Regions from separate parts of the Cupriavidus sp. Met-2 genome, predicted to be linked through region 2. Evidence: riboswitches for the same ligand, from Rfam matches in the RefSeq annotation. Region 2 holds a riboswitch; the other holds the start of a gene.
What was found. A riboswitch is a leader RNA that binds a small molecule or an ion and turns the genes downstream of it on or off. The one in region 2 is predicted to bind glycine.
Positions count from the first base shown of each region.

Region 1: linked by a shared signal. The riboswitch ahead of gcvT (glycine cleavage system aminomethyltransferase GcvT) and the one ahead of WD006_RS19640 (D-amino acid dehydrogenase) in region 2 are both predicted to bind glycine.

Region 1 covers NZ_JBBHZL010000008.1:119,881-123,275, forward strand. Annotated here, with positions in the region: gene WD006_RS18120 (UvrD-helicase domain-containing protein) at 1-423, opposite strand, end outside; gene WD006_RS18125 (glycine zipper 2TM domain-containing protein) at 717-938, shown strand; glycine riboswitch at 1,093-1,180, shown strand; glycine riboswitch at 1,202-1,321, shown strand; gene gcvT (glycine cleavage system aminomethyltransferase GcvT) at 1,429-2,556, shown strand; gene gcvH (glycine cleavage system protein GcvH) at 2,660-3,040, shown strand; gene gcvP (aminomethyl-transferring glycine dehydrogenase) at 3,126-3,395, shown strand, end outside.
Region 2 covers NZ_JBBHZL010000009.1:168,987-172,381, reverse strand. Annotated here, with positions in the region: tRNA gene WD006_RS19645 (tRNA-Leu) at 53-139, shown strand; gene WD006_RS19640 (D-amino acid dehydrogenase) at 203-1,471, opposite strand; glycine riboswitch at 1,645-1,744, opposite strand; gene WD006_RS19635 (cytochrome b/b6 domain-containing protein) at 1,779-2,333, opposite strand; gene WD006_RS19630 (PepSY domain-containing protein) at 2,336-2,602, opposite strand; gene WD006_RS19625 (DUF190 domain-containing protein) at 2,812-3,135, shown strand; gene WD006_RS19620 (PLP-dependent aminotransferase family protein) at 3,145-3,395, opposite strand, start outside.

The DNA.
Region 1 (3,395 bases), on a different contig from region 2:
GCTGCGGATCAGCTTCTTGTCCGTGGTGCCAAGCTGCTCCTGCACCAGGCCGAAGCAGTCATCGGAATCCATGATCGAGAACTGCGGCTTCAGGCCAAGGTGCTCGGCTTCCATGCGCAGGATCTGCACGCCGAGCGAATGGAACGTGCAGACCGTGAGCTGCTTGAGCGGAATCCGCTTGCCCTCGCGCGTGGTCTTGCCCTCCATCAGCTTGCCGATGCGCTCCTGCATCTCCTTGGCCGCCTTGTTGGTGAACGTGACGGCGGCGATGTGGCGCGGCTCGAACCCCTTGTCCTCGATCAGGTGCGCGATCTTCTGCGTGATCACGCGCGTCTTGCCCGATCCGGCACCCGCCAGGACGAGGCATGGCCCGTCGAGATAGCGAACGGCTTCGGATTGCGCGGAATTGAGCCCGTGGGACATGTGATCTTTGATGAGGATTGGCCTGGATCGGCCGAAAAGGCGCGGATGAAGCACACCGGAGCCGGTGCGCCAAAGCTGGCGATGTTAACACGCGCCTCGTGTCACGCGCGTCGTGTCTGGTCGCACCCTGCACGTGTGTCGGAGACCGTCCTACGGCAAGCGTTTCGAGCCCGTAACAATCGTAAGCCGCAGGCACCCGGGGCACGGCATCGGCCTCTCACTTATCACAGCGTGCCGGTATGGCTGGCGCGCGTGGCAGTACTGCATGTCGACAACAAAGCACTGGAGGCCATATGACTACGTTCCGCACGATTTCGAAGCTCACACTGATTGGTGTCACGCTTGCTGCCTTTGGCGGCTGCGCCGACATGACGCCGAAGCAGCGCAACACGGCGATCGGCGCGGGCGTCGGTGCCGTGGGTGGCGCCGTACTGACCGAAGGCAGCGCGCTGGGCACGCTCGGCGGCGCCGCCGTGGGTGGCGTGATCGGTAACGTCACGACCAAGGGTCACTAAGGGTTGTCCCAGGGCCGCTCATCAAGGGCCTGTTACCGGGCGCGATGACGGCCACTGACAGGTTGGCGAGGGCCGCCCGCAACGGGCGACCACGCACGGGACCGGGCCTGCCGCACGAGGTTTGACAAAGGCAGAACGGTCCCGTACATTCACGCGCATCCGGCCGGGAGAGCGCGCAGCGATTGCGCCGCCGAAGGGGTATCACCCGAAAACTCTCAGGCACCATGGACTGGCTGGATCGGCATGCAACATGCACACAATGCATGCCGCACTCTGGAGAGCGACATCCGCTATTGCAAGGCAATGGTGAGCATGTCCACCGAAGGGGCGCACGAAGCACCACGCTTCGTAATCTCTCAGGTATCGAGGACAGAGGGGTCATCCGCGGCAGCGGACTGGTAGCGCATTGGCGCGACCGGACGCTGCGGCGGATGACCCTTTTTTCGTTTTCGAACCACGGTTTTCGAACCGAGCGCCCCCAAGGACATCCATGACGCTCCAGGCCACGCCCCTCAACGCCATCCACCGCGCCCTCGGCGCCCGCATGGTCGACTTCGGCGGTTGGGACATGCCCGTCAACTACGGCTCCCAGATCGAGGAACACAACGCGGTACGCGCCGACGCCGGCATGTTTGACGTCTCCCACATGTGCGTGGTGGACCTGAGCGGCATCCACGCGCGCGCCTTCCTGCGCGGTCTGCTGGCCAACAACATCGACAAGCTGCAAACGCCGGGCAAGGCGCTCTATTCGTGCATGCTCGATGAGAAAGGCGGCGTCATCGACGACCTGATCGTCTACTTCTTTGCCGAGGACCGGTTCCGCCTGGTGGTCAACGCCAGCACTGCCGTCGGCGACATCGAATGGATCCAGTCCCGCAACACGGCCACCGGCAGCGGCGTGACGATCACCCCGCGCCGTGGCGACCTGGCCCCGGCCTGCGTGAGCAAGCTGGCGATTGTTGCAGTGCAGGGCCCGAACGCGCGCCAGAAGGTGTACGACGCATTCCCGTCGACCCAGCCCGCCGACACGCTCAAGCCGTTCAACGCGGTGGTGGTGCACGACGCCGAGATGGGTGAACTGATGGTGGCCCGTACCGGCTACACCGGCGAAGACGGCTTCGAACTCGTTGTGCCGGCGGAGAACGTCGCGGGCATCTGGGAAAAGCTGTCCGCCTCGGGTGTGCGTCCCGCCGGACTCGGCGCGCGCGACACGCTGCGGCTGGAAGCCGGCATGAACCTGTACGGCCAGGACATGGATATCCACACTTCACCGCTCGATGCAGGACTGTCGTGGACCGTCGACCTGCAAAGCGAGCGCGACTTCATCGGCAAGTCGGCGCTGCTGGCCAGCGGCCAGCAAAAGACCTTCGCCGGCCTGATCCTGCGAGACAAGGGTGGCGTGCTGCGCGCGCACCAGAAGGTCATCACTCCGGCCGGCGACGGCGAAATCACCAGCGGCACATTCAGCCCGTCGCTGTCGCAGTCGATCGCCTTTGCCCGCCTTCCCCGCGACATTGCCCCCGGCACCGAGGTGCAGGTGGAGATTCGCGACCGCAAACTGACCGCGACTGTGGTTAAACTGCCGTTTGTGCGCAATGGCAAGGCACTCGTGAGCTGAGGCATCGCCCGGCTTCACACCAACGGTCGCCCTTACATCCCCCCGGCGGGCTAGCCAGGGGGATGCCTGAAACAAGAAACACACTGCATTCCGGAGAACCTCAATGAATTTCCCCGCTGACCTGAAGTACACCGAGTCGCACGAATGGGTGCGCGTCGAGTCCGACGGCACGCTGACGATCGGCATCACCGATCACGCGCAGGACGCGCTCGGCGACATCGTCTTCCTGGAACTGCCCGAAGTGGGCAAGTCGGTCGGCGCCGGCGACGCGCTTGCCGTGGTGGAATCGGTAAAGGCCGCCTCCGACATCTACGCCCCGGTGGCTGGCGAAGTGATCGCCGTGAACGAAGCCGCCTCGGCCTCGCCGGAATCGGTCAACGCCAATGCGTTCGACGCCTGGCTGTTCAAGCTGAAGCCGGCCAACAGCGACGACGTGAACGGCCTGATGAGTGCCGACGCCTACAAGGCCAGCGTCGGCGCCTGAGCCCCGACACCCCAACTGATTCGATGCCGCAAACGCGGCGGCCAGGCTGACCACCTGCCGCCGCGCCCCCACGAGATTCCTTGCCATGAACGCCCCGCTCCCCATGAACGCTGCCGCCCAAGGTGCCCGGCCCACGCTGGCCGAACTGGAGGCGCGCGACGCCTTCGCCGCCCGTCATATCGGCCCCGATTCCGCCGAACAGCAACACATGCTCAAGGTGCTCGGCTTCGAGAGCCGCGCCGCGCTGATCGACGCCGTGGTGCCCGCCGCGATCCGCCGCCGTGACGGCATGTCGCTGGGCGAATTCACCGCACCGCTGACCGAGGAGGCCGCGCTCGGCCGCCTGCGCGCGCTG
Region 2 (3,395 bases):
ACACGGGGGCTTGCAAATTCCTCAGGCTTCTGTAGAATTCGCGGCTCGCATCGCCCAGATGGCGGAATTGGTAGACGCACTAGGTTCAGGTCCTAGCGGTGGCAACACTGTGGAGGTTCGAGTCCTCTTCTGGGCACCAGATTCGAAAAGCCCCGCGCAAGCGGGGCTTTTTTCGTTTTTGGCCCGGAAAGAAGGGCTTCCCTCAGCCGTTGCCCACCACCAATCCGCCAACGCCCACGCGCCCTTGCTGCGCCGTGGCGGCGTGGCGCAAGACATCCCCCACCATCTCGGCCGTCACGGCGGACAGCGTCCAGCCGAGATGCCCATGCCCTGTGTTGTAGAACACGTTAGCGGCATGGCCCCTGCCAACGCGCGGCATCATGTTCGGCATCATCGGCCGCAACCCCGCCCAGGGCACCACGCTACGGGTGCTGACGCCGGGGAAGCAAGCATGGACCCAGTCGATCAGCGGACGGATGCGATCGGCGCGGATGTCGCGGTCGACGCCGTTGAACTCGGCGGTGCCGGCTATGCGGAATCGGTCCACGCCCAGACGGCTGGTGACAAGCTTGGTTTCGTCGTCGAGCAGGCTGACCGTGGGCGCAGAGGCCTGGCTTTCGGCGTCGTTGAGGTTGACCGTGATCGAATAGCCCTTGACCGGATAGATATTCACGCGATCTCCGAGCTGCCGCGCGAAATCGCGGCTGGCAACGCCGGCGCAGACGACCACTGCGTCGAATTCGCGCGATGTCGTCTGGCCATCGTCAGCAGAGACGATCGTCACTCGCCGGCCGCTGGTCGACACGGTGCTCACGTCCTGGTTGTACAGCATCTGGACGCCCAGTCTGCGCGCCGCCGCAGCGATACCGGTGGTGAACTTGTGGATGTCGCCGGTAGAGTCGCTTTCGGTGTAGTAGCCGCCGTAGTACTGACCTGCCAGCGTCGGCTCGATGCTTCGCATCTCGTCCGGGGTCACCGCGCGCCGTTCGAGTCCGCCTTTGGCCAGGAGCTTCGAGACTTGCCCTGCGTGATCGAAGCCCGCCTTGTCCCGATAGATATGCAGGATGCCGCGCCGCTTGAGGTCGAAGTCGATGCCCTCCGCCTCCGCCCACGCAAACAGGTGCTGGCGCGCGGCAATGGCAAGCCGCGTGGTCTCCACCGTGTTGCGGCGGTAATGCGGGATCGATGCGATGAACTCGGCGAACCAGCTCAGCTTGTGCCAGGTCGGGCGCGGGTTGACGAGCAGCGGCGCGTCGTTGCGCAGCATCCACTTCAGGCCCTTGGCCAGCGTGGACCAGTGCGTCCAGACTTCCGCGTTGGAGGCGGAGAGCTGTCCGCCGTTGGCGAACGAGGTTTCCATGGCCGCATAGCGGTGCCGTTCGAACAGGGTGACGGAGAACCCGCGTTTGGCCAGGGCGTAAGCCGTCGTGGCGCCGGTGATGCCGCCGCCGATCACTGCGATGGATTTCATGTCGAAGGTCTTTCATGACGTCGTGGGATGGCAGTCCGCCGCGCACCATGCGCGGTTGCGGACGCCCCCTCTGTCCTTGACCTGAGAGATTCGCGGCACACGAACAATACGCGTGCCGCTTGCTCCTTCGGTACCGCCGGCTGACGTGCAAGCCGGGGTTCTTCAGAGTTCAATGGCGGGTACCGGTCCTTTTGCCTGAGAGTTTCCGGGGCGGTTGCTCCTTCGGCGCCGTGTCGGCCGGGCGGCTGGCACAGACTCTCCCGATACACGCGGGGTAAAACGATGGCAACTATGCCATAGAAATCCGCTAGCGGCGCGGATCACGTGGCTTGCGGCCCGTGATCATGGCAGCGACGAGGTTCTCGCGGCCCTTGATGCTCATGACGATGGCTGCGGCCACATGAAGGATCACCAGCGCCAGCAGCGCGTTCGCCAGCCAGCGGTGGATGTCGACTGGCAAATCCTCGCCCCAGAACGCATCGAGACGCGAGATCCAGCCGGTGACGGCCAGCGCCAGGATCAGCGTCCACATGGCCAGCATGGCGACGGCGCCCAGCGGCGTATGGCTGACATGGCGCGGCGCGCGGCCGGCGATCAGTGCCTTGCCATAGGCCAGCACGGCGGACGGACGTGGCAGCCACGTGCGGAAACGCGCAGGCTGGCTGCCGATGAAGCCCCACAAGACCCGGAACAGCACCAGCCCCGCGGCGATGTAGCCGAGGGTTCGGTGCACCTTGTCTCCGGAGTCCTGGACGAGGTCAAAGCAGACGATGGCCGCTACGCTCCAGTGCGTGAAACGCACGACCACGTCCCAGACGCGAATCGTGTCGGGGGCGTTCGTCCGGTCCGCGGGCGCCGACATGCTTAGCTGCCGATTTCCGATTTGACGATTTCAAGCGTCTTGGTGTCGAAGTAGATTTCGGCCTTCTTGCCATCCTTGGTCGTACCGTAGATCTCGTAGCAATTGCCGTCCACCTTGAACTTCTTGATGTTGTAGCCCTGTTCCTGGATCTTGGCCTTGGCATCGGCTTCCGGCATCCATTCGGATTTCGGGTGCTTGGCGCAGTTGGCGCCGGCGAAAGCGGCGGTCGAGAACACTCCGGCAACGAGGAAAGCGGCAATCTTCTGCATGAACTTCTCCGGCAATAAGCCCCGCAAGGGGCGATGGCGGCATCCTAACTCAGAATGAGAGCTATTCTCAACACCGGGTTTCCCAGGGGGTGCCGGGCGCTCTCGGCCCGGCAGCTGGTCTTGGACCATTGCTGCCCCCTGGCATACGATGAAATGGCCACGTGGGGGGGCTCCAGCTTCTGGCCAATCCGGACCCGCAGGGAGATGTCATGCAGGGCTATCAACTCACCTTCTACACACAGGAAGGTCGGCGCCATCACGGCAAGCAGCTATCGCACTGGTTGATGCAGGTGATGCGGGAGATGCAGATTCGCGGTGCCACACACACGGTGGCGGCGGAGGGAATCGGGCACGACCATCGCTTTCATTCCTGGCACTTCATCGAATTAGCCGATCGGCCGGAAGAGGTGACTGTGGTCGCCACCGTCGAAGAGGTGGAGGCGCTGCTGGAGCGCTTGCGTCACGAAGACATCCGCCTCTTCTATGCGAAGACGCCGGTCGAGTTCGGCTTCGTCGGTACGCTGGATGTCTGAGCGCCTGGCTCAGTCCGGATTGACGACGGATACCCCGGCACGCGCTGCGGCCCGGGCAAGCCGCGCCACGCCTTCTTCGATCTGCGCCGGGTCGGCGCCCACGAACGACAGCCGGAACGCGGGGCGCGCGCGACGCTCGGCGTAGAAGCCTGTGCCCGGCACGAACAGCACTTTCTCTGCGATGGCATGGGGCAGCAGCGCAGCCGCATCGTCGATGCCGTCCACGGATACCCACAGGAACATGCCCCCGGCGGGATCCG